Regions from separate parts of the Devosia sp. Micro-HW1 genome, predicted to be linked through region 2. Evidence: riboswitches for the same ligand, from Rfam matches in the RefSeq annotation. Region 2 holds a riboswitch; the other holds the start of a gene.
The links. A riboswitch is a leader RNA that binds a small molecule or an ion and turns the genes downstream of it on or off. The one in region 2 is predicted to bind cobalamin.
Positions count from the first base shown of each region.

Region 1 (3,205 bases), 1.4 Mb from region 2:
AGTTGAAAGCGCGGATCAAGGGCTGCGGCAGGGCCAGACCCGAGGTTTCGATGACGATATGATCGAACTTTTCGTCGCGGGCGAGCAGCGCCTGCATGGTTGGGATGAATTCATCGGCCACAGTGCAGCAGATGCAGCCGTTGGAGAGCTCGACCATGTCCTCTTCGCGGCAGGTCTCGTCGCCGCAACCGGCCAGGATGTCCTTGTCGACGCCAAGATCGCCGAACTCGTTGATGATCAGCGCGATGCGCTTGCCCTTGGGGGCATGCGCCAGCATATGGCGCACGAGCGTGGTCTTGCCCGCGCCGAGAAAGCCGGTGATGACGGTGGTAGGGATCTTGGCAGTCATGCGCGCGCTCCAGTTGGAATAGCGGCCGGACGGGCGGCCAGATAGTCGGCCATGCGGCCAAAGGCGAGGCCGAGCACGACCCAGAAGATGGCGCCATTGTAGAGCACGGCCGACACAAATTCGGCGGTGAGGCGCGGCGGCACGCCGGTGGGGTCGCTGGGGGCAACCGGAGCGGAGATGAGCTGGGGCAGCAGCACCAGGGCGACAGCAAGGGCCAGGGCCCAGGGCGCACGGAACTTCGCCACGACGATGAAGGCCGCGCCGGTGGAAAGGGCAGCGGTGAACCACCAGACCTGGCGGGCCAGCGTATCGGCCACCGGCATGCCGGGCATGCCCGGGGGCAGGCCGAGCGCGGGCGCGAGGGTGAAGGCGGCAAAACCCGCGACGCCCCAATAGAGGCCATTGGCGAAGGTGATCGGCAGGTTGAAGACCACCGAGACGGCGCCGATGATGAGCGCATAGCCCGCGGCCATCAGGATGTTGGAAACGACCGTATACGTTGTGCGCTCCAAACCATCCTGGGGCGCCCATTCGTCTTCGGCATGCTCATGGGCGGCGGCGGGCGCGGCTTCATCCGTGCCCTCGGCGTGGACATGAACTTCCGCGCCGGTGCCTTCATAGCTCTCGGCAGCGAAGATCAGCGGGGTGACGCGCCAGGCCTGGAAAGCCGATGTGGCCAAGCCAGCACAAAGGGCTGCGACCAGCGCAGCCAGAAACAGATTGCGGAACATTTTTCCCTCATTTTCCCAGAGGCGCCGGCGGCGCCGCAGCCCGGCCTCAGTGGCAGGGGAAGCCCATGGCGTGACGGGTGTCATGCGCGCCGTTGTGCAGGCGGAAGTCGCCGGCAAAACCGGTGCCGACGAGCAGGGTCATGCCCAGCATGAATGCCAGGACACCGGCGATGAGACGCTGGGACAGGGAAAGGGAATTGAGACCGGTCGAAACCGCAGGCGTATTCATATGGCACCCTCCGTGCGCGGAATAGGATGGACCGCAAAGGGTCCGATTATCCTGATTGCTCAGGGCAAGGGCAGGTCTCCTGGCTCACGGTGAATACAGCGCCCTCGCCTTCCCGGAATTCGACGAATCCAGTGGCAAATGAGAGCGCCCACCGCTTACAGTTGCGGGGGCAGCCACGGATTTGGTCCCTTATGGGTACGCCGCACCGTGTTCCCTTTTGATCCCCTTGCACAGTTACGCGCGGGGAACCTTTGCACTGTCAGGATTACGCCCTGGAGGCGGGCGGGGTCAATCGCGGAAATCGGGATGGGGATAGCCCAGGGACACCGCATAGACATAGGCGCCGACCGTTTCGAGCAGGGGCTCGGTGGACTGGAGCTCAACATCGCCATAGATCGCATCGGTATTGACCTTGACCGGCTCGTCGCCCGGCGTGAAGCGCACCGACAGGTAGCAGCCGCCCGGCAGCTCTGACAGGGCGCCGCTGGGGAAGCTGGCAAAACCGCCATAGTCCCAGCCAAAGCCATTGAGCCGGAAGGGTTCGCCATTGATGTCGGCCACTTCCACGACGGTCATGCCCTGGCGGATGCCACCGGGCGCGGCCAGGGTCGGTGGCAGGTCGACATTGCCCAGTCCCTCGCGCTTCTCCTCGTCCCACCAGGAAAATTCGAGCATGCGATCAGGGTCATCGGGATAGACCCTTGTGCCCAGCATTTCGGTTCCTTCCGGTCCGGGCACGGTGCCGGTCCAGACATTGTCGGCGCCATAGATTTCGATCAGCCTTGCCTCGGAACTATCCATGGCAAAGGCGCCCTCGCAGACTACCTGATCGCGCGGCGGTTTGTCCTTGGCGGCAGCGGGGGCAATGACAAGCGGCAGGGCGAGCGCGGCAAGCAGAAGGCGGGCGGGCATCTGACGGGATCTCCTCGGGCAGCGCCAGATTGGCGCAGGTTATGACGCCCGACAAGAAGCGACTCGCGATATGAACGGGCGCTGAACCCTTCATCGAGGCCCATTGCATGAAACCCATTACCTTCAGCCGCGAGGAAACCAAGGCCATTGTCGGGGAGATCCAGGACTATTTCCGCCACGAGCTCGACCAGACGATCGGCGCCATTCCGGCGGAAATGCTGATGCAGTTCTTCGCCGAAAAGATGGGCGCCTATTTCTACAATCGCGGGATCTACGACGCGCAGCTTCTGGTGCGCAAACAGCTCGACAATGTCAGCGACGAAATCTTCGCGCTTGAGCAGCCGACCAGGCACCTGCGTTAAGGGTTCTTGCCAAGATCGCGGCGGCGACGGAAGAGAAGCGAAAGCGGCCGTGACGCGGGCCGATTCGCTGCAATTCTGGTGATAAATTGGGCTTCAACTTTGCCACGCTCGCCCCAATCGGGCTGCTGATCGCCTCCAACATCTTCATGACCTTTGCCTGGTACTGGCACTTGAAATTCCACAGTTTCGCGCTGTGGGCCGTGGTGCTGATCAGCTGGGGCATAGCCTTTTTCGAGTATTGGCTGGCCATTCCGGCCAACCGGATCGGCCACGAGGTCTATTCGGCGGCCGAGCTCAAGACCATTCAGGAAGTCATTTCGCTCTCGGTCTTTGCGCTGTTCGCCGTGCTTTATCTGGGCGAGAAGCTCACCTGGAACCATGCCATCGGGTTCGGCTTCATCGGCCTGGGCGCCTTTTTCATCTTCAAGGGGCCGCTGAAGTAGGGCCAGCGACCCGCGTTAACCGTCATTGCCGGGCCTGCCCCGGCAATCCACCTTGCGAAAGCGTGGACCACCGGGACAAGCCCGGTGGTGACGATGGATGGCTAGAGCGTGCCTTATTCAGTGAACCGTGCCCGAGCCACCGACGGCGACGATGGTGTAGGGCAGACCGTCCACGGCAA
Region 1 covers NZ_CP094375.1:3,508,983-3,512,187, reverse strand. The annotation lists gene cobW (cobalamin biosynthesis protein CobW) at 1-349, opposite strand, end outside; gene MQW79_RS16910 (CbtA family protein) at 346-1,080, opposite strand; gene MQW79_RS16905 (CbtB domain-containing protein) at 1,127-1,309, opposite strand; cobalamin riboswitch at 1,362-1,577, opposite strand; gene MQW79_RS16900 (hypothetical protein) at 1,598-2,221, opposite strand; gene MQW79_RS16895 (DUF2164 domain-containing protein) at 2,329-2,583, shown strand; gene MQW79_RS16890 (DMT family protein) at 2,670-3,026, shown strand; gene aztD (zinc metallochaperone AztD) at 3,144-3,205, opposite strand, start outside.
Region 1: another riboswitch for cobalamin. It lies ahead of MQW79_RS16905 (CbtB domain-containing protein); the one in region 2 lies ahead of nrdH (glutaredoxin-like protein NrdH).

Region 2 (3,205 bases):
ATGCTCGTAGGAAAGGTCCTCGTTATAGACCGAGGCGTCGCTGACCTGGAGGATTTCCGAGCAGAGGTTGGACATGGTGATGCGCCCGTCGATCGGGTTGGCGCGGTTCACCGTGTCCTCGAACATGATGTAGGGATAGCCGCTCTCGAACTGGATCTCGGCGATGATCTGGAAGAATTCGCGCGCCTTGATCTTCTTCTTCTTGATGCGCTTGTCCTCGACCATCTCGCGGTACTTCTCGGTGACCGAAATCTCGGTCATCGGCACGCCATAGACGCGCTGCACGTCATAGGGCGAGAACAGGTACATGTCCTCGTTATCGCGGGCCAATTCGAACGTGATGTCGGGGATCACGACGCCGAGCGACAGCGTCTTGATGCGGACCTTTTCGTCGGCATTCTCGCGCTTGGTATCGAGGAAGCGCATGATGTCTGGGTGGTGGGCATGCAGATACACGGCCCCCGCACCCTGGCGAGCGCCAAGCTGGTTGGCATAGGAGAAGCTGTCTTCGAGCAGCTTCATGACCGGCAGCACGCCCGAGGACTGGTTCTCGATCTGCTTGATGGGGGCGCCCATCTCACGGATATTGGTGAGGCTCAGCGCCACGCCGCCGCCGCGCTTGGAAAGCTGCAGAGCCGAGTTTATGGCCCGGCCGATCGATTCCATATTGTCTTCGACGCGCAGGAGGAAACACGAGACGAGCTCGCCGCGCTGCTTCTTGCCGGCATTGAGGAAGGTCGGGGTCGCGGGCTGGAAACGGCCGGAAATGATCTCGTCGACGAGATTGCGGGCCAGCACTTCATCGCCGCGGGCCAGAGCCAGCGCCACCATGCAGACGCGGTCTTCATAGCGCTCAAGGTAGCGCTTGCCGTCAAAAGTCTTCAGCGTGTAGCTGGTGTAATACTTGAAGGCGCCGAGGAAGGTCGGGAAGCGGAACTTCTTGTCATAGGCGTAATCGTAGAGATCGCGCACGAAGTTGAAGCTGTAGTGATCGAGCACGTCCTGCTCGTAATAGCCTTCTTCGACGAGATAGGTCAGCTTTTCCCGCAGATTGTGAAAGAACACCGTGTTCTGGTTCACATGCTGCAGGAAATACTGGTGCGCCGCCTGCTTGTCCTTGTCGAACTGGATCTTGCCCTGGTCATCATAGAGATTGAGCATGGCATTGAGGGCGTGGAAGTCGAGCGACTGATCCTGGCCCTGACCCTTGGCGGGGCGTTCTTCCGTGCGGTCTAGTGTGAGCGTATCCAAAACCGTTCCAGTCCCTGTCTGACATTGGCGACGTCCTCATCGGTGCCGAAAAGCTCGAACCGGTAGAGGAGCGGCACGGCGCATTTTTGCGAGACGATGTCGCCCGCAATGCAATAGCCCGTGCCGAAATTCGTGTTGCCCGCGGCGATGACGCCGCGGATGAGATTGCGGTTGCCCGCGATATTGAGGAAGCGGATCACCGGCTTGGGCACCGCGCCCTTGCCGTCGCCGCCCCCATAGGTGGGCAGGACCAGCACGAAAGGTTCGTCCATCACCGGTGGCTCGCTCAAAGCGTCCACCGGCAACCTGACCCCGCCCACGCCCAGCTTTTCGACAAAGCGATGGGTGTTTTCCGAGGTGCTGGAATAATAAACGAGGCCGCCCATGCTGACGCCCTACCCCGTTTCAGAATCAGGCCAGCGCGCCGATCATGTCGGGGCGGAAACCGGCCCAGTGGGTATCACCGGCGACGACGACCGGCACCTGGCGATAGCCCATCTCTTCGACACGCGCATAGGCGTCGGCGTCGGCGGAGATGTCGACCACGGTGTAGTCGAGGCCCTTGCGGTCAAGCGCGCGGGTGGTCGCGGTGCACTGGACGCAGGCGGGCTTGCTATAGACGGTGATGTTCATCAATTTCCCCAAGCTGGTATTCGGTGCGGGGGCAGAGGACGAGACGACAGGGCTGGGCTGAACCCGGCACAGATCGCCGCCGCCCGGAAACCCCGCCGGTGGACGTATGTGTTGAGGCAGGTCTCCTGGCTCGCGGATCGGCATTTCTGTTCGGCCTTCCCAGGTCACTGGAACCCAGTGGCACACGCGAACAGAGACTCACCGCTGACAGTTGCGGGGGCAGCTCCGGAATGACCAGCCGCTGCACACGCCTGACGCACCGAATTCCCGTCTTAGCCTCCACCCCTTGGGAGCGAAGGAACCTTCAACGCTACATATAGTATGTGACAGGACGGATTCGTCAACGCGCCAGACGCGTCACATGACCGCCATGATTCGCGTTTTTGGGCTTGATTTCGCTAAGCCCTGATTCGCCATGGGAGAGGCGGAAAGCATGTGCATCGCTTCACGCGCTCGTGAACCAGAATGGGTGTCCGCACGGCCAGGCATGGCGGGAACCAACCGCGACCGCCTGGGTTAGAGGTGGTGCGTTTCACGCACGCGCCCGCGCCAGTGCGGCATGGCTCGCCCATGAGGGTCGGGCCGGCGGGGTGCCCACTGTCGTCTTATTCCGAGCGGCCCGGTCAGCGGGGCATGGAGGACGGGCATGAGCATCGAATTCTATGACCGGCATGGCTCGGCATGCCTCTATTCTGATGACGATGAGCACCTCTATGCCTGGGACGGCGTCCCCATCGGCTATTTCTATGGCGACCATGTCTATCTGTTTTCCGGCGCCCATTTCGGCTGGTACACGAAGGGGTGGATCGTCGACAACCAGGGCTACCGCATCTATTTTTCGGGAAGCGCCAGGGGTGGCCCGCTGACGCCAACACCGCGGCCCACACCATTCAAGCAGATCAAGCAGCCCATGCCTTTCAAAGAGAACCGCGCGCCCATGCCCGTCAAGCCGCTCGCAAAGAATGCCTGGGCTGACTATGCCTGGTAGAGCGCGTGCCGCATCGGGAGCATTGGGTGCCATCATGCTGGTCCTGGCCACTGGCGCACCGTTGATGGCCGAAGCGACGGGCCAGGACGCTGACAAATCGTGTTTTGGCCTCGCCGGGCGCGACATCTGTATTGCGGAGGACAACTACCGGACTGATGTCTGCCGCGCCATCGAAGCCTTCGCCACCCATTGGGAACTGCCGGTCGCCTATTTTGCCCGCCTGATCTGGCAGGAAAGCCGCTTCGATCCCTTTGCCCTGAGCCCCGCCGGCGCCCAGGGCATCGCCCAGTTCATGCCGACCACTGCGGAGTTGCGCGGCGTCGTCAACCCGTT
Region 2 covers NZ_CP094375.1:2,156,381-2,159,585, forward strand. The annotation lists gene nrdE (class 1b ribonucleoside-diphosphate reductase subunit alpha) at 1-1,251, opposite strand, end outside; gene nrdI (class Ib ribonucleoside-diphosphate reductase assembly flavoprotein NrdI) at 1,233-1,637, opposite strand; gene nrdH (glutaredoxin-like protein NrdH) at 1,663-1,884, opposite strand; cobalamin riboswitch at 1,983-2,205, opposite strand; gene MQW79_RS10240 (4-fold beta flower protein) at 2,531-2,872, shown strand; gene MQW79_RS10245 (lytic transglycosylase domain-containing protein) at 2,907-3,205, shown strand, end outside.